DNA from 4 places in the Roseicyclus elongatus DSM 19469 genome. Region 3 is predicted to be linked to each of the others. Evidence: riboswitches for the same ligand, from Rfam matches in the RefSeq annotation. Region 3 holds a riboswitch; each other region holds the start of a gene.
The links. Region 3 has a riboswitch for cobalamin ahead of ROSELON_RS04700 (TonB-dependent receptor plug domain-containing protein). Riboswitches for the same ligand answer to the same signal wherever they lie in the genome.

Region 1 (7,483 bases), 1.1 Mb from region 3:
CTGACCATACGCGCGTCGCACAGGATGGGGGCGCCGCCCTCGAGCGCCGCGCGGGCCGCCGTGACCATCCCGGGCGAAAAGCGCACATGCGCCTCCAGCCCGACCATGCCCGCCGCATGGATCATGCGAACGGCGACCTGTTCCTCGTCGGCGTCGAAGCGCGCAAGATCGGCCTCGGCCCGGATGGTCGCAAAGCTTTCGGCGTAGATCGCCGCGCCGTCTGTTTCGTAGGTATAAGGCATGGGTCAACCGCCGATAAAGTCCGCCACCTGCCACGGGGCGATACCGCGGCGCACCGGGTCATCCCATGGCGCGCCGTTCGTGACAAGGTCAAAGCAACCCGCGCGCCCGACCAGGGTCAAATCCGTTGCCGCGGGCCGCGCGCAGCCTTTGGCGCAACCCGAGACATGCAGGCGTCGGCCCGCCGGCAGATGCGGCGCAAGCGCCTGGGCCATGGCGCGGGTTTCGACGCTGGCCTGGGGGCAACCGGGCGCGCCGGTGCAGGTGCCGATCCGCAGGCGCGGATCGGCCGGGTCGGTCACAAGGGTCTTGTGCGCCACCACCGCCGTGGCGTCGATGTCACCGGGCAGGAAAACCATGCGCCAGGGCGTGACACGCAGCACGCGGGCACCGCAATCGGCCAGGTCCGCGAGTTCCACCAGATCCGACGCCATCAACTGACCAAAGGCCGCGGCCACGAGCAGACCGCCCGGCACCGGGCCCGGCTGCGGGGGCGGCGCGGCACGGTTGGGCGACATCGCCCCCGCCAGATCCGCCGGCAGACGCGTGCCCGACGCAAGGTGTCGCGCCATGCCGCCCCCGGCCATCCGCGCCAACACCCCCCGAGGCGAGGAACCACCGCGCGAGGGCCAGCGCCAGCGCGGCCGCATCGTCTGTGTCACGCACCGGGCGGCCCGTGGCACAGCCGTCGGCGCGCACCAGGATGCCGGGCCCATGGCCCTCGATGCGGATGTCGCCGCTGACAGCCGCCAATCCGCGCACCGGCCCAGTATCGACGACAAAGCCGAATTTCGACGGCAGGCCCGCGAAATCCGCTGTGCGCAGGCCATCGGCAAGCGCCGCCACGATCCGGGTTTGCGGGTCGTCCGCACCGCCCGCCCTGAAGGGATCGGCGACGATATTCATCCGCCCCTCGGCCACGGGGTCGGCATCGAGCAGACCCAGCCGCCCGAGGGCCCCCAGCAGCGCGGCATGCTGCTCGGCCCGAACCCCGCGCAGTTGCAGGTTGGCCCGGTTCGTCAGGTCGATCAGCCCATTGCCAAAGCTGTCAGCGGCATCGGCAAGGCCGCGCGCCTGCTTTGGCGTGATCTCGCCCCTGGGCGGGCGCACCCGCACCACCAGACCATCGCCCGAGGCCATCGGCCGGTGTGCGCCGGGGCACCAGCCGCGGATGGCGGGCGCGCTCATGTTCCGGTCTCCAGCCTGGGCGATTGCGCGTCGGCCAGGATCGCTCTGCGGGGCGATGGCCCGTAACCGGCGGCTTGCAACTGGGAAAAGCGCGCGCGCATCGCGGCCAGCGCGGCGGCATTCGCCCCCTCGAGAAAATCGGTGACCTCCGGGTCGCCCAAAGTGGCATCCCAGAATAATTCGAACAGGTGCGGCCCGACAACGCCCGCCAGATGCGCAAAAGCGGCCATGTTTTCCAGCGTCGCGGCGATCTCGGCGGCCCCCTGAGCCCCGTGCCGGCGCATCCCCGCGATCCAGGCCGGGTTCGCGGCCCGCGCCTGCACCAGGCGGGCGATGTCCTCGGTCAGTGTCCGGGCGCGGGGGCGGGACGGGTCGGTCGTATCAAGATGGTAGAGCCGCGCCGAACCGCCGGTCAGGCCCTGCGCAGCAGCAAAGCCGCCCCCTTGGCTGGCGTAGTCAGGGGCAAGCAACAGGTCGGTTTCGGGCAGATCCTGAAGTTGGACGAAGGCATCAGCCTGCGCCACGCGCGCCTTCAGGCCGTCGAGGTCTTGACATTGCGTCTCGCCATCAAGCGCCCAACTCGAGGCCGCCAGCCAGGCCTCGCCCGCCGCGTGCCGGCCCTGCTCGGACAAATCGCCCAACAACGGCCCCATCAGCGGGTCGAACCTGCCCGGTGCGGGGCCATAGACACGCGGCGCGTCCCGGCCGGAATAGGGGGTCCAGTCGGGTGCCTCAGCACACTGGCTCAGCGCGCGGACCGCCTGCTGAAACAGCGCCGAAAGCGTTGGGAAGGCATCGCGGAACAGGCCCGAGACCCGCAGCGTCACATCGATACGCGGGCGGTCAAGCGCGGCAATGGGAATGATGTCGAGCCCCGAGACCCGCTCGGACCCGTCGTCCCAGACCGGCCGCACCCCCAAAAGCGCCAGCGCCATGGCAAACTCCTCGCCCGCCGTGCGCATCGTGGCCGCCCCTGCGAGATCGACGACCAGCGCCCGCGGCCATTCGCCGTTTTCCTGCCGATGGCGGCGGATCAGCTCTTCGGCCAGCGCCACACCATGCCGAAAGGCGGCGCGCGACGGCACGCTGCGCGGATCAGTGGTGTAGAGATTGCGCCCGGTCGGCAGCACATCCGCCCGGCCACGATAGGGCGAGCCAGACGGCCCGGAATCGATCCGCCGCCCCGATAGCGCGTCCAGCAGCGCCTGACGCTCGGCCTTGGCCGAGGCGGCGGTGTCGAACGGGCCTGCAACCGCCCGCGCGCGGCCCCAGACATGCAGCCCGTCCCCGAATTCGCTGTCCGTCACGTCGCGAACGAAGCGATTGATGCGAGCGATGGCTTCGGTTGGGCAAGAGGCTTCTGTGATCCCAATATCTTTTTCAATACCATGAGCTTGCGCCTCGTTGCGAATGTCGAACATGAACCGCTCACAGGTGCGCGGGTGCAATTCGTCGGCCCTCGGGACCTCGTTTAGCAACGCCTCGAGACGCGCCAAACGCGGCGGCGTGCCCGACGCCTTGAGAGGGGGCGGGACATGCCCGATGGTCACGGCCCCGATCCGCCGCTTGGCTTGCGCCGCCGCGCCGGGATCGTTGACGATGAAGGGGTAGATCACCGGCAGATCACCGATCAGCGCCTCGGGCCAGCAAGTCTCGGACAGGGCGACGGCCTTGCCCGCCAGCCATTCCAGCGCGCCATGCGTTCCGATATGCACGACCGCATCGGTCTGCGTGCGCAGCCAAAGGAAAAAGGCCACATAGGCATGGCGCGGCACCTGCGCGCCGGCCCGATCGTCGTTTTCGCACGGTGCCGGCGCGATCGGGTCCGGTTGCAGCAGGACCAGCGCATTGCCGCGCCGGACAGCGGCAAAGGCAAACCCCTCGGGCGTGGCATCCGGGTCTGCCTCGGGCGCGCCCCAGGCCGATTGAAGGTCGTCGCGCAATGCTTTGGGAAGTAGGGATAATGCGGCGCGATAGGTCGCCATCGGATAGGCGATGCGCCCGGTGCTCAGCGCCGTGTTCAGCGCGGCCCCCTCGGTGATGCGGTATCCGGTCTCGGACAGGTCGTCCAGGATCGCCTCGGCCGATGCCAGCGCGTCGAGCCCCGCCGCATGCGCCATGTTCCAGTCGCGCCCCGGACAGGTGGACAGAACCAGCGCCACACGCCGATCCGCGGGCGGTATGATCGACAGCCGATGCCAGGCCGCGACCCGGTCGGCAATCGCGTCCACGCGGCCCGCCTCGGGCATGTGGACATGACGCGAAAACTGCAGATGGGCATCGCGCGCACCCGGTTCCTTGAAGGACGCGACGCCGGCAAAGAGCCGCCCGTCCATCTCGGGCAGCACCACATGCATCGCCAGATCGGCCGGCGACAGGCCGCTTTCTGCTGCGGCCCAGGCCGCGCGGGTCGAGGTTGCCAGGGCAACCTGAAAGACCGGGACGCCGGCGGCATCCAGCGGCGAAGTCCCGCCCTCGTCCCGGCCGGAAAAAGAGGTGGCATTGACGATGGCAGCGGGACACAGGGCCCCGATCTGCCTGTCCAGCCACACCCGCGCCTCGGGCGCCTTGAGCGACGGGGCAAACAGGCCGAGCGCGCGAAAGCCGCGCGCGCGCAGCGCTGCGAACAGCGCCTCGATCGGCGCAAGGTCCGCCGCCACCAGGTAGGAGCGATAGAAGATCACCAGAACGAGGGGAGCGGTATCGTCGAACCGGGCGGGCGCCGGGCAGCTCACCCCGTCCTCGGGCGTCCAGGCGCCGACTTGCGGCAGCGTCTTGGCCCCCGGTACCGGCCCCGCATAAAGCCCCGCCGCAAGCGCCATCTGCGCCAGCGCCGCCTGTGCCGCCACCGCACCGCCGCTGTCGCAAAGCGACGCCAGCCGCCGCAACGTCGAGACCGGCACAGTCGAGACCGCGTCGAGCCGCGGATCGGGCCGCCCGTCGGCGGGCAGAACGGCCAGGGCGATCCCCTTCTGCCTGGCCAGCGCCTCGACCCTTTGCAGACCATAGGGCCAATAGGGCGCCCCCCCGATCAGGCGGATCAGGATGCCCTTCGCCCCCTGAAGCGTCTGCTCGACATAGGCATCGACCGAGCGCGGATGCTTGAGCGCCGCGATATTGGCCAGGCGCAGCGCGGGCATCCGCCCCTCGGGACCGCCCGCGCGGTGCCACCCCGCCGCGAAGGCTCCGAGGTCACTGTCGGAAAACGACAAGACCCCAGATCCGCGGGCGTCTGCCCCAGATCGGTCGGCGTTCCGGTTTCCTCGAGCCCGTGGCCGTCTCGGAAAATGACATGCATGCGAGCCTGTGCCTCGACTTACTCAGCGGCGTGTGCGTCGGGCACTAGGATACCCCGCATCGCAGCAGGGTCCACAGGGTTCGGCCCGGCGATCGTGATGCGGTGCCATGGCACGGGTGCCCGGGGCCTGTCACACTGGTGGCGCGCCCGCGCGATCGGTGTGCCCGGGTTCGACAACTCGGGACGGTCGAAGACCACAGTGGCGAAAACATCATGCCTGCGGTCGTGATGTTGGCGGCTGCGAGGGGCAGTCCCGTCACCAATGGGGCCCACGGCGCCTTGTCGGCCGCGCGTGCAGATCGGAAGCTCCACCTGTGATGCTGCGCGCGGCATGCGGTCTCCATCCTGTCAGGTCGACGCAGGCCCAAGGCGCGGAATGGCGGATTGGGCCCCCGGTCCGACACCGGGGCACCACGCCCGGTTTGAGTCTTCGCGCTGGCAGGTCCACCGGCTTGCGCATCTGAGGGGTGGCCTTGGCCAGTCGCCTGGCCTTGCCGTCCCCCGGCCCGGAACCAGTGGCTTGTGAACGCCCTCTCCGGTCACGGTCGCGGGGGCGGGCGCCTCGGGCCGCTGTGAAGCCCTGTCGCATTCCCATTCCACCCGTAAACCTGCAGGCACCAGCCCATCACGTATCGAAACAATACGTGACCTTGTCAATCCGGAGGCTCCGACATGAGCCATGACCACGCGGACCACGACCGTACATGGCCGCAACGCGGTGTCCTTGCAGCGGCCGCCCGGCCCATGTTCCTGCTTGCCGCGCTCTGGGCCGCCGGGGCGGTCGCCTTGTGGCAATGGGCGCCCGAGGTGATGGCCGGTCTGCCGGACCCGCTGTCGTGGCATATCCACGAGATGACCTTTGGCTTCGGCGGGGCGGCCATCGCCGGGTATCTGTGCAGTGCCGTCAGCAGCTGGACAGGCCGCGCCCCGATACAGGGGGCCCCGATCGCGGCGCTGGTCGTTTTGTGGTCGGGCGCGCGCGCGGGCCTTCTGGCGCCGGACGTGCCGGGGTGGATCGCCGCGCTTGCCTCGGCCGGGTTCTTCTGGCTTGTCGCAGCACTTCTGGCGCTCGAGGCGCGGCGCGCGGGCAAGGGGTGGCAACCCGTCTTCATGGCCGCGTCCGGTCTGGCGGGCGTCATTTCCGGCGCGTGGATCCTGGTAATGGAGGCCGGCGGTTTTCACCCGGCCTTTCCGGCCATCGCCGTGCTCGGCTTCGCCGCGATGCTGATCCATATCGGCGGACGCATGGTGCCGGCCTTCCTCGACTATGCCGCCCGTTCGGAGGGGCAGCCCGTGCGCGTGGTGCCGGCCCTGCCGCGTCGCCTGACGCTGGCCGCCGTCCTGGCGGCGGCGGCGCTTTTGGCTGGCGGCGCGATCTCTGCGGCCTCGGTCGCGCTTTTGGCCGGCGGCGTCCTGATGCTGGCCTATATCGCGACATGGCCACTGTCCGCCGCCCGCGATGACGTGCTGCTGGCCATCCTGACCCTTGCCTGCCTGTGGGTGCCGGTGGGCCTGATCCTGTGGGGGCTGTCGCTGCGCGGCATGGCCCTTGCCCCCGCCGAGGCACAACACGCCCTCGTGCTCGGTGCCATGGGCGGTCATTTTATGGGGCTGGCCGCACGGGTCTTTGCCCACCGAACCCCAATGGGCCTGAAGGCGCGCGGCGGCATTGCGCCGGTCTATCTGCTGATCCTGTGCGCCGTTCCGGCCCGCATGGCCGGCTTGATCGACCTGTCGGCCGTGTTGTGGTGCCTGGGCTGGCTGGGATTTGCCATGGTCATGACCCCGCATCTCAGCGGGCCATTGCCTCGCCCCGTTTTCAGCGGGTCACGCCGTCAAGGGTGATTGCGCGCCGCAGACGCTTCACTATGGTGGCGTCCGATGGTGGCAGACCGGCCCTAGGGCCCTACATGAACGCGCGCATGGCGGATCGGCACGGCCCTGGACGGGTCGAAGGTGCGATGCCTGACCGCCCGAAACCCCGATCGCCCGAGAGGAGGCACACCCGCATGACGGCAACGCTCAGACCGCCCCCCCGCCAGCCCCTGCCTCGGCGTGTGCGTGATCGATGACACGGGACGCGCCTGCATAGGCTGCGCCCGCACGCTGGACGAAATCGCCATATGGGGCCGCGCCAGCGACGCCGAACGTGCTGCGGTTTGGGCTGCTCTGCCGCGGCGTGCGGCCGAGATGGGCCTGACGGTCCGACGGCTTCACTGGCAGGGCGATGAGCTGCTGGACGAGGTCGAGGCCCGTTTTGCAAGCGCCTCGGGCAGTTTCGTGGCAGGTGTCCATGGCGCGGCGGCCGAGGTTCTGCGCGCCCCGGACGAAGCCTTCGAGGCGCAGCGAAACGGCGCTGTCCTGACCCTCAGAACAGGCCGGGCGGCCCTGCGCCTCGAGGCGGCGGTTTACCTCACCGCCTTCGAAATCCAGCGCGCGGACGGCGCGCCACTGATCGCGTTGGCCGTGCCATCGGGCCGCGCGCGGCTGGCCGCCGCCCACGCCCTGACCGATCTGGGGCCGGACGACGACAACCTGCTGGCGCGCGATGCCGGGGGGCATCGCTTCGATGTCGGGCTGGGCCGGCGCGCGGCGCGCTTCACGTTGCGCTGCCCCGATGACCTGGCCCGGGCCATCGCGCCCCATTGCGGCACGCCCTGGCCGGACTGCATGGGCCGGATCGACGCCGCCGTTCTGGCGGCAAGCCCCGTGCGCGTGGTCGAGGCCCCCTGCCTGCGCGCCGAGGTCGATACCGAG
Region 2 (7,483 bases), 1.1 Mb from region 3:
CGGCGACGGGCGGCAATCGGCGGGCAAGGTGCTGATGGCCACCGTCAAGGGCGATGTCCACGACATCGGCAAGAACATCGTCGGTGTCGTTCTGGCCTGCAACAACTACGAGATCGTGGACCTTGGCGTGATGGTGCCGCCGCAGAAGATCCTGCAGGTCGCCCGAGAGGAGAACGTGGATATCATCGGCCTGTCGGGCCTGATCACGCCATCGCTGGATGAAATGGTGCATCTTGCCTCCGAGATGGAGCGCGAAGGCTTCGACATTCCGCTGTTGATCGGGGGCGCGACCACGTCCAAGGTGCATACCGCCGTCAAGATCGCGCCGCGTTATGCGCGCGGTCAGGCCGTCTATGTCACGGATGCCAGCCGCGCCGTGGGCGTGGTGGGCGCGCTGCTCAGCCCGACGCAGAAAGACGCCTATGTCGCCGGCATCCGGTCCGACTATGCCGACGTCGCCGAAAAGCACGAACGCGGTGAACGCGCCAAGCAACGTGTCCCGCTGGCCGCCGCGCGGGCCAATGCCCTCAGGCTGGACTGGGACGCCTACACCCCGCCCGCCCCGACCTTTACCGGCACGCGGGGTATCGAGGATTGGGATCTGGCCGAGATCGCCCGCTACATCGACTGGACGCCCTTTTTCCACACATGGGAAATGCGGGGCGTCTATCCAAAGATCCTCGAGGACGAAAAACAGGGCGAGGCGGCGCGCGCCCTCTTTGCCGACGCGCAGGACATGCTGAAACGCATCATCGACGAACGCTGGTTCACGCCGCGCGCCGTTCTGGGCTTTTGGCCCGCGAACGCGGTCGGCGACGATATCCGGCTGTTCACCGGGGCGGATCGGGCCGAGACGCTGGCCACATTTCATACGCTGCGCCAGCAAACCGCCAAACGCGGCGACCGCCGCAACCTCGCCCTGTCGGATTTCATGGCGCCCGAGGGCAAGGGGGCCGATCATGTCGGCGGCTTCGTCGTGACCGCGGGCCCCGAAGAGATCGAGATCGCCGAGCGGCTGGACAAGGCCAACGACAATTTCGGCGCGATCCTCGTCAAGGCGCTGGCCGACCGGATCGCCGAGGCGATGGCCGAGATGTTGCACCAACGCGTGCGGCGGGAGTTCTGGGGCTATGCGACGGACGAGGCGTTCGCGCCGCAGGATCTGATCGGCGAGCCCTATGCCGGGATCCGCCCTGCCCCGGGCTATCCGGCGCAACCCGACCACACCGAAAAGCAGACGCTGTTCCGGCTCCTTGATGCCGAGGCAACGACGGGCGTGCGCCTGACCGAAAGCATGGCGATGTGGCCCGGCTCGTCGGTCTCCGGCCTCTATATCGGCCACCCCGACAGCTACTATTTCGGCGTCGGCAAGGTCGAACGCGACCAGGTGGAAGATTACGCGCAGCGCAAGGGCATGGACGTGGACGAGGCCGAGCGCTGGCTTGCGCCCATTCTGAATTACACGCCCGGATCCTCGCCAGACCGCGCCGCGGCGTGACCGGGCGGGCTGCGCGTGGGGTGATCGCAGCGCCCGACGCCTCTCGCCGCGCTTGCGCGCAGGCGGGCGGGGCGTGGGCAGATCAATTTTCTGAATCCAGCGCAACCCCTCACCATGTCGAGACAAAATGCCAGCCGGTGCGTAAGTTTCCGTTTGCACTCGCCGCCCGATCCACACTGCCCGCGATGGTGCGCAGGCGTCCTTTCAGGGGCGTCTGGCTGAAAAGGGAACACGGTGCGCCCGATGGTCCGACCGACCGGGCAAATCCGTGGCTGCCCCCGCAACTGTGAGCGGCGAGCGAGACCGGAGAACGCCACTGGGCCCAAGGCCCGGGAAGGACCGGTCGAGCAACAACCCGCAAGCCAGGAGACCTGCCATCTGACATGTTGGACCGGGCGGGGTGCACCGGGGGGACTGGGGACGCCACCGCCGGACCAGGCGGTTTCGTCCGTTGGCCTGCCGCCCCGCCGATGATGAGAGGCGGCAAAAATGCGACACGTGACAATCCCCTTTCCCGATGGGCAGCGGATTTTTCGCCTTGCCTATTCCAGCCGCGCGGCCGCCGGGTTGCAACGCCGCGAGGTCGTCACCCTGGCCGCCCAGTCGGAAACGAAGAACCGTCGCAACGGGGTCTCGGGCGTGCTCATTTCCAGCAAAGACACGTTCCTGCAATGGCTCGAGGGGCCGGCCGACGATGTCTGCGCCCTTATGGCGCGCATCACGGCCGATCCGCGGCACCGGGACATCTCGGTCCTGAGTGCCGGTTGGATGCCGACGCGGCGTTTTCCCGGCTGGCCGATGCGTCTTGCCGAACCTCCGGTGCAGGATGACAGCCTGCCAGGGGCGGTCCTCGGGCCCCGTGGTGGGGCGTTGGATGTCGACCAGGCGATGATCGCCTTCGAGCATGCGGCCCATGGCCATCGGCGGCGGATGCGACGGGACTTGAACGGCGGGGGCACACCGGTCAGCCTGGCCGAGCAGTTGGTGCGTTGCGGGTCCGACAGCCTGCCCAACCTGCCGCCGCCGGCCAGAAAGGATCTGCGCACGCGGGCGCAACTTGTCGACGAGGTCTGCGCCGCCTTCGCGAAGGGCTGGCAGGACGAGGTCTGGTCCACGGCCGAGATCGCGGTCGGGTTGGGGCATCTGAACTGCCTTTGGCAGCGCCTCGGGCGCAGTCCTTTGCCGTTGCGCGATCAGGGGTCGGTTGCCATCGTCGTGCCGCCGGGCAACTTCGAAATCCTCGGCGCGGTGGTCAAGGCCGATCTGCTGCGCGCTGCGGGCATGTCCGTTCAACTCGTGCTGGAAGGCGATATCGAGGCGACACTGGCCACCCTGTCGCGCACAGATCCGGCGTCGATCGTCATTGCGGGCCCACGAGTCGGTCTGGCGAGCGACGCGGACCGGACGGCCGAGTTGGCCCACCGGATCAAGGCCCGTATCCCGGATCGTCCGGTCCATGTCGGTGGCCGCGCCGGTGGCGCGCTGTGCGACTGGCCCGCGCGGCTGGGGTTTCGGCGCGATGCGACGGGACCGCTTCCGGCAAGTGATGTCGAATGGCTGGCGCTCTCGGTCATGGCGTGGATGGCGCGCGATGGGCGGTCATTGGCCTGACAGCGGCGCGGCCCGCTTTCTCGGGCCTCGCGCGATCGTTCGGCGGGCCTTGGCGCGCAGCCGGCGGCGTCACCCCGCGCCCTTGCGGATCAGATAGGTGTCCATGATCCAGCCATGGCGCGCGCGCGCCGCGGCGCGGGTGGCGACGATGCGCGGCCCGGCCTCGGCCAGCGGCCCGGCCTCGAGCACCTGCTCGGGCATGCCCAGAAACCCACCCCACCAGATATGCAGCCCCTCGGGCGGCAGGCGCTGGAAACTGCAGTCCCCGTCCAGCATCACGGCGACGGTTTCGGCCCCCTCGGGCCAGCCATGATCGCGCAGGCGGCGGCCGGTGGTGACGGTCACCGCCCCGTTCACAGTGTTGAACGGGACGGCATGCGCTGCTGTCAGAGCCTGCAAGGCGGTGATCCCCGGGACGACGCGCAAGCGCGGCCTCGGCACCAGGCGATCCGCGATCCGCAGGGTCGAGTCGTACAGCCCCGGATCCCCCCAGACCAGCAGCGCAACAGGCCCCCGCGGCTGCGCTGCCGCCATGGTCGCGGCCCAGATCGCGGCGATCTCGTCATGCCAGCGCGCCACCCGCTCGGCATAGGGCAGGCTGTCATCGCGCAGGGGCATGTCGAACTCGGCCACCGGGGCGGTGCTGCCGCAGGCCGCAAGGATCTGATGGCGCAATTCGGCAAGGTCGGACTTTTCCGCCCCCTTGCGCGGCACCATCACCAACGCCGCGTCACGCAGCGCGGCCCGCCCTTCGAGGGTCAGGTGATCGGGGTTCCCGGTGCCGATGCCGACCAGCCATAGCTCAGTCATCGTGAAAGCTCTCGGCCAAGGGGCCATAGAAGATGAGGGCGGGCTTGTCGCCGGTGCCCTTGGCCAGTTGATCGGCCAGGGCCGCAAGGGTGCTGCGCGCATAGCGGGCCGCGGGCGATCCGACCGCCTCGGCCAGCATGGCCGGGGTGTCGGCGGCCAGGCCGCGCGCCATCACTGCCTGCGCAAGCAGGGGAAAGGTGCGCTTGCCCATGAAGACGACGGTGCAGGCCGTGGCATCGGCCAGCGCGTCGAGGTCCAGATCGGCGGGCAGTTGGCCCGAGGCGTCATGCCCGGTCACGAATTGCACCCGCCGCGCGCTCAGCCGCCTCGTCAGCGGGATGCCCGCCGCCGCCGCCGCCGCAAAGGGCGAGGCGACGCCGGGTATGATCTCGAAGGCGATCCCCGCCTCGCGCAAGGCCACCAGTTCCTCTTCCAACCGTCCGAACAGCCCGCTGTCGCCGGATTTCAGGCGCACGACCCGCCCCCCGGCGCGCGCGTAATCCACCAGCAGGCGGCTGACATGGTGCTGCTTGGGCGAGGGGCGGCCCGCGCGTTTCCCGACCCCCACAAGGTCGGTACTGGGCCGGGCATGCGAAAGGATCGGACCGGCCGACAGATCATCGTACAGGATCGCATCGGCGCGCTTTATCCGGTCCAGCGCCTTGAGGGTCAAAAGCTCGGGGTCGCCCGGCCCCGATCCCACGAAACTGACAAAGCCCGTCATCCGGCCTCTCCCGCGATCAGGTGAAAAAAGGTGCCGGTGGCATGGCCCCGCCGCGATCCCGTTTCGGGGACGGGATTGCCATCGGCATCGGTGACGCTGGCCAGCGGCGCGTCCGGCTGCTCGAGGATCGTCGAATAGTGGAACTCGTGCCCCTTGAGCGCCGCGCCGCTCCGGTGGCCGGGCATCGGCCCGTCAAGCACGGCGCGACGATAGCCGAGGTGGAACTTGCGACATTCGTAGGAGGTCACGAGGCCCAGCAACCCCGCCATCGCGTGACGGTGCCCGTCCTTGTCCACCAGGGCCTGCCCCATCGCCATGTAGCCCCCGCATTCACCATGGACCGGCCTGGTCCGGGCGTGCTGCCGCACCCCGTCCAGAAATCGCGTGGCCGCAGCCAGCCGACCGGCATGCAATTCGGGGTAGCCGCCGGGCAGCCAGACCAGATCGGCCGAGGGGTCGGGCGCCTCGTCGGCCAGGGGCGAAAACGGCAGGATCTCGGCCCCCGCCGCGCGCCAGCCCTGCACCAGATGCGGATAGGCAAAGGAAAACGCGGCATCCTGGGCCAGGGCGATCCGCTGTGCCGGGGGCGTTGGCAGCGCCCCTGCCCCCTTGGGCCCCGTCCCGCAGGCGACGGCACGGATCGCGGCCAGATCAACATGCGCGCGCAGAAAGGCGGCGTAGCCCGCGATCGCAGTCTCGAGGTCGGCATGCTCCACCGCCTGGACAAGGCCCAGATGCCGTTCGGGCAGCGCCAGATCGCCCCGCCTGGGCAGGGCGCCCAGAACCGGCAGGCCCGCGCGCGCCATCCCGAGGCGGGTCAAGCGCTCGTGCCGCGGGCTGGCCACCCGGTTCAGGATCACACCGGCAATCTGAACGTCCGGGTCGTAGCGGGCAAAGCCCAGCGCCGTGGCCGCTGCCGATTGCGCCTGCCCGCCCACGTCGAGGACAAGGATCACGGGCCAGCCCATCTTGCGCGCGATCTCGGCGCTGGCGCCGAACCCTGTCCGCCCGCGCGTCGCGACGCCATCGAACAGGCCCATGGCACCCTCGGCCACACACAGATCCGCCCCATGCGCCCTTGCCGCGATCGCGGACAAAAGGCCCTCGTCCATCGCCCAACTGTCGAGGTTGAACGAGGCCCGCCCGCAAGCCGCCCTGTGAAAGGCCGGGTCGATATAGTCGGGCCCGGATTTGAACGGTTGCACGCCGAACCCATCCTCGGCCAGGGCGCGCAGCAAGCCCAGCATCACGGTGGTCTTTCCCGTGCCCGAGGCCGGGGCCGACACCATCAGACCCGGGGGAAACGGCGGCACCGGCGCCTCAGTCATCGCCATCGCTCCAGCCGGCCCAGGGGCTGTCGGCCGATTGCGGGCGGTAGCGCCGGTCATAGTCGGGGGCGTAAAGCCGGCTTTCGGCGAAGCCCGTGGCCGCGATGGCCGGCCCGACAAGAATCAACGCGGTGCGCGAGATCCCCTCGGGCATCTCGTCGGCGATGCTGGCGAGGGTCGCGCGCACGATCCGCTCGTCCGGCCAGCTTGCCCGCCACACGACCGCGACCGGACAATCCGCACCGTAATGCGGCGTCAACTCGGCCACCACCCGGTCGAGATTCTGGATCGACAGGTGAATGGCCAGCGTCGCGCCGGTCGCGCCGAAGGCGGCCAGGGTCTCGCCCGCGGGCATGGAGGAGGCGCGGCCCTGCGTGCGGGTCAGGATCACCGACTGCGCCACCCCAGGCAGGGTCAATTCCGCCCCCAACGCGGCCGCAGCCGCGGCGAAAGAGGGCACACCGGGGGTGACCGAATAGGGAATGCCCATGGCGTCGAGCCGGCGGAGCTGCTCGCCCATCGCGGACCAGACCGACAGGTCGCCGGAATGCAGCCGCGCGACATCCTGCCCGGCGGCGTGGGCCGCCGCGATGTCGGCCATGATCGCATCGAGGTCCATCGAGGCCGTGTTCACGATACGCGCGCCATCGAGGCAATGGGCCAGCACCGCCTCGGGCACCAGAGACCCGGCATAAAGGCAAACGGGGCAGCGCGCGATCAGGTCGCGCCCCCGCAGCGTCAACAGATCGGCGGCACCGGGTCCGGCACCGATGAAATGCACGGTCATGTCTCGTCCCTTTCTGCCAGCGCGCAGGTCGCCATGCCATCGCCCGAGATCACGCGCGGCGCGATCAGCCGCGCACCGGGCCCGGCCGCGGCCAAAGCCGCCGCTTCGGCCAGGCTGCCCGTGCCGCGTGCCGCCTGCGACTGTGCGGACTGCGTCGCCGTCTCCTGCCCTGACAGGGTGGCGGCGTCAACCGGCTGGACGGGCAGGCCAACCGCCCGTGCAAAGCCGGAAAAGACCGCCGTCTGCGCCTTGTCCTCGGCGGTGGCGAGCATCGCAACCCGGCGGGCGCCGGCCGCCAGGGCCAGAGCCTGCGCCAGGCTTTCGCGCGTCGCCCCCCCGCGAAAGCCGAACCCGGCCACGATCACAGAACCACCCGCCATTGCACCACCGGATAGGCGGCCTTCCAGCCGCGCTTTGGCCCAAGGGGCGTGGCCTCGGCCAGATCGATGCGCAGCAGGTCGCCCCCAAGCCGCGCCGCCCATGTCGCCAGCAATGCCTCGGATTCCAGCGTCACCGCATGGGCCACCAGCCGGGTGCCCGGCGCCAGGCGCGCGGTCAGATCGTCTAGCAGCGCGCCCGACGCCCCACCGCCCACGAACACCGCCTGCGGGGACGCCAGCCCATCGAGGGCCGCGGGCGCCGCCCCCTCGACGACCTGCAGCCGGTCCACGCCCAAACGGTCGGCATTGCGGCGGATGCGCGCGGCCCGGTCGGGACGCGTTTCG
Region 3 (7,483 bases):
AACACTATGCCGATGCCGCCGTCGAAGGGATCCGGCGGTTGATGGCCGGGTCGGATGCCCCGATCGAAGCGGTCAAGATGGGAACCACGGTGGCCACCAATGCCCTGCTGGAGCGTAAGGGCGCGCGCGTGCTGCTGCTCGTGACCGAAGGGTTCCGCGACCTTTTGCGGATCGGCACGCAGGCCCGGCCCCGACTGTTCGACCTGAACGTGCGGCTGCCCGAACTGCTCTATGAAGATGTCGCAGAGATCCCCGAGCGGCTGGATGCCGCGGGCGACCCTCTCACCCCGCTGGACGAAGACGCAGTGCGCGACGCGCTGACCCGCGCCCATGCGACGGGCATTCGGTCTGTCGCCATTGCCTATCTGCACTCCTATCTGAATCCGGCGCACGAGGCCCGCACCGCCGACATCGCGCGCGAGGTCGGGTTTACCCAGATCACCCCCAGTCACGAGGCCAGCCGGCTGATCAAGCTGGTGGGTCGTGGCGACACGGCGGTCGTCGACGCCTACCTGTCGCCGATCCTGCGCCGCTATGTCGATCAGGTGGCCGATGCGCTGGACCTCGGCCGGGGCGGGTGCGAGCACCTGTTCTTCATGCAATCCAACGGCGGGCTGACCGATGCGCGGCTGTTCCAGGGGCGCGACGCGATCCTGTCGGGGCCGGCGGGGGGTGTCGTGGGCATGGTGCGCACGGGCCAAGCGGCCGGATTCGACAAGCTGATCGGCTTCGACATGGGCGGCACCTCGACCGACGTGTGCCATTTCGCCGGCAAGTACGAACGCAGCTTCGAGACCGAGGTCGCCGGCGTGCGCATGCGCGCCCCGATGATGCATATCCACACGGTCGCGGCCGGGGGCGGATCTATCCTGTCCTATCGCGATGGTCGGTTGCAGGTGGGCCCCGAAAGCGCCGGCGCCGATCCCGGCCCGGCCTGTTATCGGCGTGGCGGGCCCCTGACCGTGACAGATTGCAACGTGATGCTGGGCAAGCTGTCACCCGCGCATTTCCCCGCCGTGTTCGGGCCAAAGGCCGATCAACCGCTCGACGCCGCCGTGGTCCACGAGAAGTTCGCAGCGCTTGCCGCCGAGATCGGCGAGGGCCGCTCTCCCGAGGATGTCGCCGAAGGGTTCTTGCGCATCGCGGTCGAGAACATGGCCAACGCCATCAAGAAAATCAGTGTGCAGCGCGGCTATGACGTGACGAAATACGCGCTGGCGAGTTTCGGCGGTGCTGGCGGACAACATGCCTGCCTTGTGGCCGATGCCCTCGGGATGACGACCGTGATCCTGCACCCCTATGCCGGGGTCCTGTCCGCCTATGGAATGGGATTGGCCGATATCCGCGCGCTGCGCGAGACACAGTTCGACGCAGGGCTGGATCGTCTCAATCATGCACAACAGAGACTGGAGGAGCTGGCGCAGGACGCAGCGCGCGAAGTGGCGGCACAAGGGATCGCGCCCGACCGCATCCATGTCGAGCAGCGGGCGCATTTGCGCTATGCAGGCTCGCACCAATCGCTGGCCGTGCCGTTCGGCCCGAAAGAGACCCTGATCGAGGGCTTCGAGGCGGCGCATCATGGGCGATACGGGTTCACCGCAGCCGGACGCGACATCGTGTTCGAAATGCTCGAAGTCGAAGCCATTGGAACAACCGACGCGCCAGATGCCCCCGTGCCCGACGCCACCCAAGCGCCAGCGCCCTTGGATTTGTTGTCGGTTCATCTGTCTGGCGAAACCCTGCAGACGCCCCTCTACGCCCGCGACGCACTGCCAGTGGGGGCAAGAATATCGGGGCCTGCTGTCGTCAGCGAAGACACCGGCACGACCATGATCGAGCCCGGCTGGCAGGGTCGCATCGACGCGCTGGGGAACATGATCCTGGAGCGCAGGGAAAAGAAAGAAACCGAACGCGCCTTGGGAACCGAGGCCGACCCCGTGATGCTGGAGGTGTTCAATAACCTGTTCATGAATATCGCCGAGCAGATGGGCGCGACGCTGCAAAACACGGCCTATTCCGTGAACATCAAGGAACGGCTCGATTTCTCGTGCGCGCTGTTCGATGCGACCGGCAATCTGGTTGCGAACGCGCCGCATGTTCCCGTGCATCTGGGCTCGATGTCGGATGCGGTGCGCACGGTCGCGCGCCTGAACGCCGGCGCGATCGTGCCCGGTGATGCCTTCATGCTGAATGCGCCGTTCAACGGCGGCACCCACCTGCCCGATGTGACGGTCATAACGCCCGTGTTCGACACGGATGACACAACGATCCTGTTCTGGGTCGGCAGCCGTGGCCACCACGCCGATATCGGGGGCAAAACCCCCGGCTCCGCCCCACCCGATTCCACCCGGATCGAGGAAGAAGGCGTCGTGATCGACAATTTCAAGCTGGTCGAGGCGGGCCGCTTTCGTGCCGAAGACACTCGCGCGCTACTGGCCTCGGGGCGGTATCCGTGCCGCAATATCGACGATAACATGGCCGATCTCGAGGCGCAGATCGCCGCCAATGCCACCGGCATGCGCGAGGTACGGTCGATGATCGATACCTTTGGGTTAGAGACTGTTCTGGCCTATATGCGCCATGTGCAAGACAATGCCGAGGCCAGCGTGCGCCGCGTGATCGGATCGCTCAAGGATGGCAGTTGCACCTATCCGCTGGATGATGGCAGCGCGATCCATGTGAAGATCACCGTGGATCAGGGCGCAGGGCGCGCGGTGATCGATTTCACGGGAACCTCGCCTCAGCATCGCAATAACTACAATGCGCCCAAGGCCATTGCGACGGCGGCGGTGCTGTATGTGTTCCGTACGCTTGTGGGGCGCGACATCCCGCTCAACGAGGGGTGTCTGAAACCTCTGCGGACCGTCCTGCCCGAAGGCAGCATGATCAACCCCGTCCACCCCGCCGCCGTGATCGCCGGCAATACCGAGGTCAGCCAGGCCATCACCGAATGCCTGTATGGCGCGCTGGGCGTGATCGCCGGCAGCCAGGGCACGATGAACAACTTCGTCTGGGGCAACGACCGCATCCAGAATTACGAAACCATCGCGGGCGGCGCCGGGGCCGGGCCGGGTTTTGACGGGGCGTCCTGCGTACAGGTCCATATGACCAACACCCGCGCGACCGATCCCGAGGTGTTGGAAACACGGTTCCCCGTGCGGGTCGAGCGCATGGCGCATCGGCGTGGATCGGGCGGCGCGGGCGCCTGGCGGGGCGGCGAGGGGATGCACCGAACCCTTCGGTTTCTTGAACCGATGACCGTCACCATCCTGTCGTCGCATCGCAAGGTATCCGTGCCGGGCCGGGCGGGCGGCGGCGATGGGGCCGTCGGGGAAAACCGTGTCCTGCGGCGCGATGGGCGGCACGAGGACCTTGCCGGGAACGCGCGGGCCGAGCTGCAGATCGGCGACGCGATCGAGATGCTGACACCCGGCGGCGGTGGCTGGGGCGAACCCGGCTGACCCAAGCGCCTGTTGCATTTGCACAGCATGTGTCGCTTGCGGCGATCCAAACGCTTGTCAAAAAAATCTGACAGTCGTATCGAAGGGACGCTTTGGTCCGGGCGGCACAACCGTCCGGTGAAAAGGGAATGCGGTGAAATTCCGCAACTGCCCCCGCAACTGTAAGCGGTGAGCGTGATCGGCATATGCCACTGGGGCAACCCGGGAAGGCCCGATCCACGCCCAGACCCGCGAAGTCAGGAGACCTGCCAAAGCGATCACCCTGTCCTTGCGCGGGTGGCGCAGCGGGCAACGGACCCTTCCGTAGTGGTGACGTAACTGCACCGTCTGCGGGGGACATGCCTCCAACGACACATATCGAAAACGTCCGAGTACCGGGGGCCGGTATCGATGGAGGACTACACATGACGAAACGATTGGCCATGACGGCCGTCTGCGCGCTGGTTGCCGCGAATCCGGCGCTGGCGCAGGAAACCCTTTTCCAACTGGACGAGATCATCTTCTCGGCCGGCCTGACCGAGATCGAGGAAGACCGCACCGGCGTGACGGTCGATGTGCTGACGACCGAGGACTTGCGTTATGCCGGCGACATCCAGTTGTCGAACACGCTGGCGACGGTTCCGGGCCTGAGCGTCAGCCAGAACGGCCCGGTCGGCACCGCGACCACGGTGCGGATCCGGGGCCTCGATAGCGACTACATTCCCGTTTTCCTGAACGGCATCGACGTGACCGATCCGTCCTCGGCCCAGATGGGTTTCGATTTCGGCGTTCTCACGGGCGCAGCGGCCACGCGCGTCGAGATCCTCCGTGGCTCTCAGGGGGCGATCTATGGATCCGAGGCCATCGGCGGGGTGGTGAACATCACCACCGATCTCGCGCCCGAGGACCTCGGGACCGAGGTGACCATCAGCCTCGAGGCCGGCAGCTACGAGACGTATCTGGCAAGCCTCGGCATCGGGGCGCGCTTCGAACGCGGGACGCTGTCCTTCTCGGCGACCGAGCTTGTGACCGAAGGATTCTCGGCGGCCGACGAGAATGATGGCAATTCCGAAGAGGATGGTCACCAGTCCACCACCCTGATGCTGACGGGTGAATACGACGCCACCGACGCGCTGACACTGGGGTTCAGCGCCTTCTACATCGACAGCTTCAGCGAGATCGACGGGTTCCCCGCCCCGGCCTTCACGCTGGCGGACACGCAAGACGAGCAGGAAGACGAACGCTATGGCCTGCGCGCCTATGCCAATTTCGATGCGTTTGGCATCGAGCATGAAATCGCGGCCAGCGGGTCGCGCACCGAGCGGTATTATCCCGGCGGCTTCACCGAGGACTTTCGCGGCGACCGCGTGACCCTGTCCTATCTCGGCACGGCCAGCGTGCGCCAGGCCGATACGCTGACATTCGGCATCGATGTGACCGAGGAAGACTTCGAAGCCGGTGCTGATTCGGGCGATGTCGAGACGGCTGCGGTTTTTGCCGAATATGTCGCGGCGTTCGGCAGCGATTTCGACCTCTCGACCTCGCTGCGCTATGACGAACACTCCATTTTCGGCGGGCAGGCCACGGGCCGGATCGCGGCGGCTTGGCGCCCTGCCGAAGGCACGGTGGTGCGCGGATCGATCGCAACGGGGTTTCGCGCGCCGTCTCTGTTCGAGCTGTATTCCGGGTTCTTCGGCAATCCTGACCTCGAACCGGAACAGAGCCGCAGCATCGAGTTGGGCATCGAGCGGGAATTCGGTGACCTGACGCTGGGCGCGACCGTGTTCTACACCGAAATCGACGACCTGATCAGGTTCTCTGGCGGCGGCTATAACCAGGTACCTGGCACCAGCACGACGCAGGGCGTCGAACTGACCGCCGATTACATGCTGAGCGATGCGGTGACAGCCTTCGCCAACTACACCTACACCGAGGCCGAGGATCAGACGGGGGCACGCCTGCGGCGGGTGCCGCGCCACGATACCACGCTGGGGATCGCGGGCGAGTTCGGGCCCAATTGGTCGGGCAGCTTCAGCCTGCAAAATGTCGCGGATCGCGTCGATCCGGCCCCGATGGACGACTATGTTCTCGCCAATGGACAGATCGGCTACGGTATCACCGAAGAGGCCGAGATCTACCTGCGGATCGAGAACATCTTTGACGAAGAGTATCAGACCGCAACCGGCTACGGCACCAGCGACAGGGCATTCTACATTGGCCTGCGCTCGCGCTTCTGATCGGCTGAAGCATCTTCTGGTGGCAGTGGGGGTGACCCTCTCCGCCACCACATCGATATGGGCGGATGCCCCCGCCCGCGTCGTTTCCATGAACCTGTGCACCGATCAGTTCGCCATGCTGCTGGCCGCGCCGGGGCAACTGATCTCGGTCAGCGCGATCGCGACCGACCCGCTGATCTCGCCCATGTCGGATCGGGCGGCGGGCTATCCGCGCAACCATGGCGGCGCCGAGGAAATCTATCTTCTGAACCCCGATCTGGTCTTGGCCGGTGTCTATTCCGACCCCGCCACGGTCGCCATGCTGCGCAATCTCGGCATCCGGGTCGAACAGATCCAGGTCGCGCAAAGCCTGATCGACATTCCCGACCGCCTGCGAGAGGTGGCCGGCCATCTAGATCAGATGGACCGGGCCGAGAGCCTGATCGCCACTTTCGAGACGAATCTGGCCCGATTGACCGCAGAACCGGGCGGCCCGCGTGCCGCCTTCTATTATCCCAACGGATATACCGTCGGCACCGAGACGCTGTCGCATGACATTCTGACCACTGCGGGCTTTACCCATATCGCCGACGAGTTGGGGCGCAGCGCCTCGGGGCGTCTGGCGCTGGAGCTTCTGGCGATTGCCCAACCCGACCTCGTGATCGGCAGTACCCCCTATGCCGGGGCGTCCCGCTCGGAGGAGATCCTGCGCCATCCGGCGCTACAGGCCCTGATTGCCGCTGGCCGGGGTACGGTGAGCGGCCCCGACTGGGTCTGTGGCACGCCCCATGTCATCGATGCGCTGGTCGATCTGACCGTGATCCGCCGCGCGATGGAGGGCGGGGAATGACGCACTCTGCCCTGATTTCGGCGCTCATGGCCCTGGTCGCGGTCCTGTTCGTGCTGTCGCTGCTGATCGGTCCGGCGGGGTTCGGGCCGGGCGACTCGCTCAGGGCGCTTGTCGCGGGACAAGGCGACGCCGTGACCCTCGTGATGCGCGAAATCCGCCTGCCGCGCGCCATTCTGGCGGTGATGGTGGGCGTCTCGCTGGGCCTGTCTGGGGCCGCGCTTCAGGGATATCTTCGCAACCCGCTGGCCGAACCGGGGCTGATCGGCGTGTCGGGCTCGGCCGCACTGGGCGCGGTGATCGCGCTGCAAACCGGATTTGCGGCGTTATTTGCGCTCGCCCTGCCCTTTGCGGCGCTGACCGGGGCGATGGTCGCGGTTCTGCTCATCCTGCTGCTGGCCGGGCCACGGGGCGGGTCGATCACCCTGATCCTCGCCGGGATCGCGATTTCCGCGCTGGCCGGGGCCTTGACCTCGCTGGCGCTGAACCTCTCCCCCAACCCCTTCGCCGTCAGTGAAACGGTCTTCTGGATGCTGGGCTCGCTGGCCGACCGGTCGTTTGCGCATGTCTGGATCGCCCTGCCCTTCATGGCGGTGGGCTGGGTGCTGTTGGCCCTGACGGGACGCGGGCTGGACGCCCTGACCCTTGGCGAGGACGCCGCGCAAGCGCTCGGCATCAACCTGCGCCGCCTGCGCCTGATGCTGGTCGTCGGCACGGCCGCTAGTGTCGGCGCGGCCACCGCCGTGGCGGGCGCCATCGGCTTCGTTGGCCTTGTGGTGCCGCATCTGCTGCGCCCGCTGGTCGGCGCACGGCCCGGCCGCCTGCTGTCGGCCTCGGCCCTCGGGGGGGCGGCCATGGTGCTGACGGCCGACATCGCGGTGCGCCTTGTCCTGCCGGAGAGGGACCTCAAACTGGGGGTTCTGATGGCGATCATCGGCGCGCCGCTCTTCCTGCACCTGATCTACAAGACACGGCGGAGA
Region 4 (7,483 bases), 530 kb from region 3:
CATAGGCGTTGATCCGGGCCTTTTGCTTGGCCTGCCGCGCCTTGGCACCGGCGCGGATCCATTCCAGCTCACGCTCCAGCGTCTTCTGCTTGGACTTGTCCTCGCGCGCTTCCTGTTCAAGCCGCTTGGCCTTCTGCTCCAGCCAGCTTGAATAATTCCCCTCGTAGGGAATGCCGCGGCCGCGATCCAACTCCAGGATCCAGCCGGTGATGTCATCCAGGAAATAGCGGTCATGGGTGACGATCAGGCAGGTGCCCTTGTAGTCTATCAGATGCTGTTGCAGCCACGCGATCGTTTCCGCGTCCAGGTGGTTGGTCGGCTCGTCCAAGAGCAGCATGTCGGGCGCTTCGAGCAGCAGCTTGCACAGCGCGACTCGGCGCGCCTCACCGCCCGACAGGTTGGCAGGGCTGGCATCGTCGGGGGGGCAGCGCAGCGCCTCCATCGCGACGTCGATCTGGCTGTCGAGATCCCACAGGTTGTTGCTGTCGATCTCGTCCTGCAACTGCGCCATCTCGTCGGCGGTTTCGTCGCTGTAGTTCATCGCCAGCTCGTTGAACCGGTCCAGCTTGGCCTTCTTATCGGCCACGCCCAGCATCACGTTCTCGCGCACCGTCAGGCTTTCGTCCAGCTGCGGTTCCTGCGGAAGGTAGCCCACATGCGCGCCCTCGGCGGCCCAGGCCTCGCCGGTGAAATCCTTGTCCCAGCCGGCCATGATGCGCAGCAGCGTGGATTTGCCCGCGCCGTTCACGCCCACGACGCCGATCTTCACGCCGGGAAGGAAGCTCAGACGGATGTTTTCGAAGCATTTCTTGCCGCCGGGATATGTCTTGGAGACGCCATCCATGTGATAGACGTATTGGTAGGAGGCCATGCGTAGCTCCGCTCGCTGAAAGTCAGGGTTTGGACGTATGTAGCCATGCCGCGCGGGATGGGCAATCGCAGGAAAGGCCGAATTGGCCCCCGTCACCGAACCACCGGCTCCGGGGCAGGGCGCGCTCAGCGCAGGCTGTCGATCAGGCGCTGGTTCATCGCCGGGTCGGTGGTCAACTGGATGCCTTCGGCCTGCAGACGCGCGGCGATGCGCGGTCCGAGCGTCTGGCCCAGTTCCGTCCCGACGCGTCCGCCAATCACCGCGCCTTGTTGTGTCAGCATCGGGGTGGCGGCCAACAGGGCGCGGCCGGTCTCTGACTCGTAGAAGGCGACGATCCCGGCCAGATCCTCGGGGGAAAAGGCATTCAGATAGAGCGGCGCGGTTTCCGCCCGCATGCGGGTGGTGAACTCGGCCAGCATCTCCTCGGTCAGGATCTCGGTAAAGCGTTGCGGATCGGAAAGGTCGATCCCCTGCATGCGCAGGTTGTTCTGCAGCGCCGAGGCGATGATCGGCGCCTGCGAACTCATGACCGCGGCGAACATCTCTTCGGTCAGGGTCAATTCGGCAATGCGGCGGGCATCCGCGGCGGGATCGGCCTGCGAGGGGGGCGGCCAGGCACAGCGACAGGGCAAGGGCGGAAAGCGAAAGGCGCGTCATGAAAACTCCGGACCAAAGGGATTGGTATCCCACCTTCGCGTCCATCCCGCAGATGTCAACGCGCGCCGGACCTTCCGCGCGCGGGCCAAACCCTTTATGGGGCAGGCGATGCAGCGTCATGTGATGCCATATACCGCGCCCGGACAGGTGATCGGGCTTTTTGGGGGGTCGTTCGATCCACCCCATGCCGGGCATCTGCATGTCAGCCGCGAGGCGCTGAAGCGATTTGACCTCGACCGGCTGTGGTGGCTGGTCAGCCCCGGCAATCCGCTCAAGGAAAATGGCCCCGCGCCGCTGGATCGGCGGATGCAGGCGGCCCGTGCATTGGTCGATCATCCGCGCATCGACGTCACCGATATCGAGGCGCATCTGCGCACCCGCTACACAGCCGAAACGCTGGCGGCACTCTTTGCACGCGCGCCCGGTGTGCGGTTCGTCTGGCTGATGGGGGCCGACAACCTCGCGCAGTTTCACCGCTGGCAGCACTGGCGCTGGATCATGGAAAACGTGCCCATCGGGGTGTTGGCCCGTCCGGGTCAGCGCATCTCGGCACGCACGGCCAAGGCGGCGCAGATCTATCGCGCGGCGAAACGGCCCGCCTCGGCAGCGCCTGTCCTGGCCTATGCCCGGACCCCCGCCTGGTGCTTTCTGAATCTGCCCATGGTCGATCTGTCCTCGACCGAGATCCGCGAACGTGGCGAGTGGTAGCGTCACGCCCGCGACCCGGCGCGACCCGGTCAGGAAGCCGCCACGGAAAATCCCTGCCAGCACCGCAATGCCCGCACCCGGCGTCATGCCAAAGCCCGGTTTCGCACCCAAAGTGACGCAAAGGAAACCGATGCGGATCAGCCCGAGCCGCCCCACAAGGCCGGGCCGCGCCGCAGCCATATGGACAGGAGGCCGGACAGGATGAGCCCGATAAAGACCGCAGCGACCCCGTTTGCGCTCGGGTCGGTCCGTCGCCTTGCCCGGATCGGGGCGATATCCCCCGTGACTGCCCGCCGGCGCAGCCAGACGCGCCAGTCCCGCGGCAGGCACGCCGCGCCAAGGGCGAATCGGCTGAACGCCAGCCAGTGGGGCACCACCCCGTCGCCGCCGATCCGCAGCTTTCCCGCCAAGCCCCCGGCATGGACCAGCGCCAAGGCCAGCGTCATCAAAGCCCGCGCGCGCGCCCTGTCTGACGGCATGGCCACCGCCCTTATCGCGTTGACAGGGCGTCGGAAACACACGCTCTTGCCAAGGCGGCGGCTGCGCCATGGCGGCGATCGCCGCAATGGGCAGGGCTTGAGACGAATCCGCCTGTCTGCTTAACCTCTCGGCAAGTTATGGATATTTGACCAAATGGTTTCGAGACGCGCATTCTTGAACGGGGCGGTTGCCGCGATGGGCAGCACCGTTGCGGGTGGTGCCTTTGCCGGCGCGCCCGACAGGTCCCTGCGTCCGCTGATCCGGCCGGACGGGATTTTCGAACGCTCCATCCCCGAGGCCGCCGATCTGATCGCGCGCGCCGAGCTCGGGGGGCGGGTCGGGTTCGCCGTGGCCGATGCCGCGACCGGCCGGATGCTGGAAGTGGCCCATCCCCTGTTCGGCCTGCCGCCGGCCTCGGTGGCCAAGGCGGTCACCACGGCCTATGCGCTCGACCGGCTGGGGCCGGGATACCGGTTTCGCACGCGGCTGGTGACCGATGGCACTCTGACCGATGGCCGTCTCGATGGCGATCTGTGGCTTGTGGGGTCGGGCGACCCTGTCTTCGATACCGACGCGTTGGCAGGGATGGCCGGCGCGCTGGCCGATGCCGGCGTGCGCGAGGTCACGGGGCAGTTGCGGCTGGCCACCGATGCGCTGCCTTTCATCTATCAGATCGATCCGGGCCAGTTGCCGCATGCCGGCTACAACCCGTCGATTTCGGCACTGAACCTCAACTTCAACCGTGTCCATTTCGAATGGACGCGCGAAAACGGCGATTACGCGGTCACGATGCAGGCGCGGTCGTCCAGCTATTCGCCCGGCGTGCAATCCTCGCAAATGACCGTCGAGGACCGCGATTTCCCCGTCTACACCTTCGAGGCCACCGATGCGCGCGACGTCTGGACCGTGGCGCGCGGCGCCCTGGGCAATGGCGGGGCGCGCTGGCTGCCGACGCGGCGGCCCGCCGTCTATGTGGCCGAGGTTTTCCAGACGCTGGCGCGCAGCTACGGCATCGTTCTGGATGGCCCGGCCTTCTCGGAAAGCGCCCCGATGGGGGCCGCTGTGCTAGCCGAACATGTCTCGGATCCGCTCGAGGATATTCTGCGCGGCATGATGCGCTGGTCCACCAACCTGACGGCCGAGGTCGTGGGCCTGCTGGCCACGCAGGCGGGGGGCGTGCGCCCGGCCAGTCTGGCCGAAAGCGGGGCCGAAATGGCGGCCTGGATGGAGGACCGTCTGGGCGCGCGTCACGCGCGCTTCGTCGATCATTCCGGCCTGGGCGTCGACAGCCGCCTGCGCCCGCAGGACATGACCAGCGCCCTTGTCACCGCAGGGCCGAACGGCCTGTTGCGCGACCTGATGAAGGACATCCCGATGCGGGACGATGCGGGGAATGCGATACCGGATCACCCCCTGTCGGTGGTGGCCAAGACCGGCACGCTGAACTTCGTGTCGTCGCTGGCGGGCTATGTGCGTCTGCCCACGGGGCGCGATCTGGCCTTTGCGATCTTCTGCGCCGATCTCGACCGCCGCGCCGCCCTGACCCAGGCCCAGATGGAGCGCCCGCCCGGCGGCCGCAGCTACAATGGCCGCGCCAAACGGTTGCAACAGGCGCTGATCGAGCGCTGGGGCGCCGTCTACGCCTGAACAGACCGGTGGGCGTCGGGGGCGGGCATCAGGCGGTCGGGCGCGCTTCGAGCAGCGCCAGCGGCCGCTGTGGCAGGGCCGCCGCCGATACCGGGCCACCATGCCCTGCCGCCCCGAACATCGCATCGGCCAGGGCGTCCAGCGGGGCCATGGCGCTGTCGGCCTCGACGCCGCAGAACAGGCGCACGCGCGCATGCGTCGCGATGAACCGCGCACTACAGGTATCGCTGCAGCCCTCAAGGCGGCCAAAGCCCGCGACCTCGAAATCGGGTTGCGTGAACGCACGGGCCTCGGCCACGCTGCGGGCCAGTTGCGCGACCAGGCACGCCGCCTCGGGGCAGGCCTTGCCGATCCGCGGGCACATGGTGGCTTGATAGGAATGGGTCTCGTCGGACCAGATCATCGCATGTCTCCTGTTCCGGGGCACCCCGCCCGGGCTTGGGTGAATGGACGATGGCAGGTCTCCTGACTTGCGGAGTTTTGCGCCCCCGGCCTTCCCGGACCTTTCGGCCCAGTGGCATTTCGGGGGGGGCACGCCGCCTACAGTTGCGGGGGCAGTCGCGGACTTGGGGCAGGGCCCCGCACCGCATTCCCTTTTCACCCCGCACGCGATGCGGGGCACCATCACCCATAGGGGTAGGCGCGCGGGCCTGTCGCGGTCAAGGCCGGACGACGCCTAGACCTGATGCACGTAGTCGCCCGGGGCGTCGCAGATCGGGGCATGGCCGTCGGCCCCCATGGCGGGGGGTGGCCCCTCGCCGCTGGATTGTTCGGCCAGCCAATCGGCCCAGGCGATCCACCAGCTGCCCGGAATCGGGTCGTGATCGGCCAGCCAAGTATCGGGGTCCATGTAGAAGGCACCGGGTTCGCGATGGCCCAGGCGGTAATGCTTGCGCGGGTGGCCGGGCTCGCTGACGATGCCGCCATTGTGGCCGCCCTTGACCAGGCAGAACCGGAAATCGCCATCGGTGAACAGCTTGGCCTTGTAGACAGACCGCCAAGGCGCGATGTGATCGTTCTCGGTGCCGACGACGAACATGGGGGCCTTGATGTCCTTGAGCGCGATCACCCGGCCGTCAACCGCGTAACGCCCCGCCGTCAAACGGTTTTCCAGGAACAGACCGCGCAGGTATTCGGCATGCATCCGGGCCGGCATCCGCGTGGTGTCGTTGTTCCACACGCCCAGATCGCTGGGCATGTCGGGCCGGCCCAGGAAATAGCGCTGCACCGCGCGCGAATAGATCAGGTCCTCGGCCCGCATCGTGGCGAAGGTGCGCGTCATCTGCGGCCGGTCCAGATAGCCCTGATCCCACATCAGATCCTCGATGAAGGCGACCTGCGACTCGTCGGTGAACAGCAGCAATTCGCCCGCTTCGGCGAAATCGGTCTGCGCCGCCATCAGCGTGACCGAGGCCAGCCGGTCGTCGCCATCGCGCGCCATGGTCGCCGCCGCGATCGACAAGAGCGTCCCGCCCAGGCAGTAGCCATTGGCATGCACCTTTTGCCCCGGCACGATGGCGCTGATCGCGTCCAGCGCGGCCATCACGCCCATCCGGCGGTAATCGTCGAGGCCCAGATCGGCCATCTCGGCGCCGGGGTTGCGCCAGGACAGCATGAAGACGGTAAAGCCCTGTTCGACCAGGTAGCGCACCATCGAGTTATGGGGCGACAGGTCGAGGATATAGTATTTCATGATCCAGGCCGGCACGATCAGCACCGGCTCGGATTTCACCGTTTCGGTCTCGGGCGCGTACTGGATCAATTCGCAGATCTCGTTGCGCATCACGACCTTGCCCGGTGTTGCGGCCAGATCCTCGCCCACGCGGTATCCTTCGGGCTGGCTCTGATGCTCTTGCGTCAGGATATGCATCAGGTCTTCGAAATAGTGTTCCGCGCCGTCGGCGATGTTCCTGCCGTCCTGCCGGATCGTTTCTTCGATGATCTGCGGGTTCATCCACGGAAAGTTCGCCGGCGAAAACAGGTCGAGCGTCTGGCGCGCGATGAAACGGGCGCGATCGGCATTGTCGGGGCGCAGGCCGCGGATTCGTCCGGTGGCCATGTCCCACCAATCCTGCGTGGCCAGAAAGCTTTGTTGCCACAGCGCATAGGGCAGTTTCTGCCATGACGGATGCGTGAACCGGTGATCATAGGCCTTCGGCGCGAACGGGGCGGGGGGGTGCCCTTCCTCGGTCAGGGCGCGCAGCGTGTAGGCCCCCAGCTTTACCGCGTTTTCGGCGGCGTGTTCGGCCAAGGCCATCTGCCGCCCCGGCGCGCGGCTGAGATGCACCGCCCAATCGGTCCAGGATTCCAGCAAGGCAAAGGGCGACACGCCCCCGGTCATCCGCGCCAATGCGGCGCGCGTGGCCCGGTCCAGCGTATCGTAGCTGTGGCTGGCCGGGCGCGGGGGCGCCGCGGGCAGGCGGGGCTGCGGGCGTGGGGCGGGCAGGGCGGCCTTGGTCGGAAGGGGGGTCGGTGCAGGGTCTGACATGACATGGGTCCGGGGCTGGGGCGGATGCGCTCAGGGTGTGCCGCCATCGTCGGACACGCCTTGACCCACGTCAATCGCTGCGGTGCAGCATTCTGCCGCGTGTGACCTACAGCGTCATGTGCCGCGCCCGCGCGCCGCGTTCGATGGCGGCCGCCGCCAGCCGATCGATATCGAGCGCATAGCGCAATTCCATCAGGAACCGCAGTTCGATCTGATCCAGCCGGCCGTCGGCCGCGGCCACGTCACAGGCCAGCGCATAGGCCGTTTCATACAGCCGGTCGGGCAGGGCCTGTTCCACCAGTCCGAAAAGCGCGTCCAGCCCGTCCTCTTCCTCGAACAGGTCGAAAACCAGGGTCGCCATCGTTTTCAGATGATCCGCGTCATAATCGGCAAAGACCGGCAGGTTGTTCACAAGCCCGTGGATCTTGACCAGTTCCGAGGTCTGGATCGCCTCGTCCGAGACCGAAACGGCCACCATGATGGCCACCAGGGCATCCTCGGGGGATAGGGTTGTGCGGTCTGGCATTGCGACGCTCCTTGAATTCGCCTTGCGCTGTATTTATTGACCCGGCCTTGGCCCCGCAATAGGTGCGGGGACGCAGGGGAATGGATGCCCCGCGCGAGTTTCAGGG

Region 1: another riboswitch for cobalamin. It lies ahead of cobN (cobaltochelatase subunit CobN); the one in region 3 lies ahead of ROSELON_RS04700 (TonB-dependent receptor plug domain-containing protein).
Region 2: another riboswitch for cobalamin. It lies ahead of ROSELON_RS17510 (BLUF domain-containing protein); the one in region 3 lies ahead of ROSELON_RS04700 (TonB-dependent receptor plug domain-containing protein).
Region 4: another riboswitch for cobalamin. It lies ahead of ROSELON_RS02280 (hypothetical protein); the one in region 3 lies ahead of ROSELON_RS04700 (TonB-dependent receptor plug domain-containing protein).

The regions. Positions count from the first base shown of each region.
Region 1 is NZ_CP004372.1:2,075,868-2,083,350, reverse strand. Features, by position in the region: gene ROSELON_RS10135 (precorrin-8X methylmutase) at 1-242, opposite strand, end outside; gene ROSELON_RS18735 (hypothetical protein) at 246-599, opposite strand; gene ROSELON_RS10130 (hypothetical protein) at 580-1,428, opposite strand; partial or broken gene cobN (cobaltochelatase subunit CobN) at 1,425-4,726, opposite strand; cobalamin riboswitch at 5,147-5,363, opposite strand; gene ROSELON_RS10120 (NnrS family protein) at 5,399-6,571, shown strand; partial or broken gene ROSELON_RS19195 (DUF1289 domain-containing protein) at 6,779-6,895, shown strand; gene ROSELON_RS10115 (DUF6925 family protein) at 6,917-7,483, shown strand, end outside.
Region 2 is NZ_CP004372.1:2,086,775-2,094,257, reverse strand. Features, by position in the region: partial or broken gene metH (methionine synthase) at 1-1,498, shown strand, start outside; cobalamin riboswitch at 1,668-1,891, shown strand; gene ROSELON_RS17510 (BLUF domain-containing protein) at 1,988-3,109, shown strand; gene cobF (precorrin-6A synthase (deacetylating)) at 3,179-3,919, opposite strand; gene cobA (uroporphyrinogen-III C-methyltransferase) at 3,912-4,643, opposite strand; gene ROSELON_RS10170 (cobyrinate a,c-diamide synthase) at 4,640-5,971, opposite strand; gene cobM (precorrin-4 C(11)-methyltransferase) at 5,964-6,758, opposite strand; gene ROSELON_RS10160 (cobalamin biosynthesis protein) at 6,755-7,123, opposite strand; gene ROSELON_RS10155 (bifunctional cobalt-precorrin-7 (C(5))-methyltransferase/cobalt-precorrin-6B (C(15))-methyltransferase) at 7,120-7,483, opposite strand, start outside.
Region 3 is NZ_CP004372.1:983,274-990,756, forward strand. Features, by position in the region: gene ROSELON_RS04695 (hydantoinase B/oxoprolinase family protein) at 1-3,461, shown strand, start outside; cobalamin riboswitch at 3,538-3,728, shown strand; gene ROSELON_RS04700 (TonB-dependent receptor plug domain-containing protein) at 3,866-5,677, shown strand; gene ROSELON_RS04705 (ABC transporter substrate-binding protein) at 5,766-6,506, shown strand; gene ROSELON_RS04710 (FecCD family ABC transporter permease) at 6,503-7,483, shown strand, end outside.
Region 4 is NZ_CP004372.1:454,688-462,170, reverse strand. Features, by position in the region: gene ettA (energy-dependent translational throttle protein EttA) at 1-871, opposite strand, end outside; gene ROSELON_RS17285 (DUF2059 domain-containing protein) at 997-1,398, opposite strand; gene ROSELON_RS02295 (nicotinate-nucleotide adenylyltransferase) at 1,637-2,236, shown strand; gene ROSELON_RS02290 (hypothetical protein) at 2,374-2,715, opposite strand; gene dacB (D-alanyl-D-alanine carboxypeptidase/D-alanyl-D-alanine endopeptidase) at 2,912-4,363, shown strand; gene ROSELON_RS02280 (hypothetical protein) at 4,392-4,766, opposite strand; cobalamin riboswitch at 4,802-5,004, opposite strand; gene ROSELON_RS02275 (PHA/PHB synthase family protein) at 5,040-6,851, opposite strand; gene ROSELON_RS02270 (tellurite resistance TerB family protein) at 6,958-7,377, opposite strand.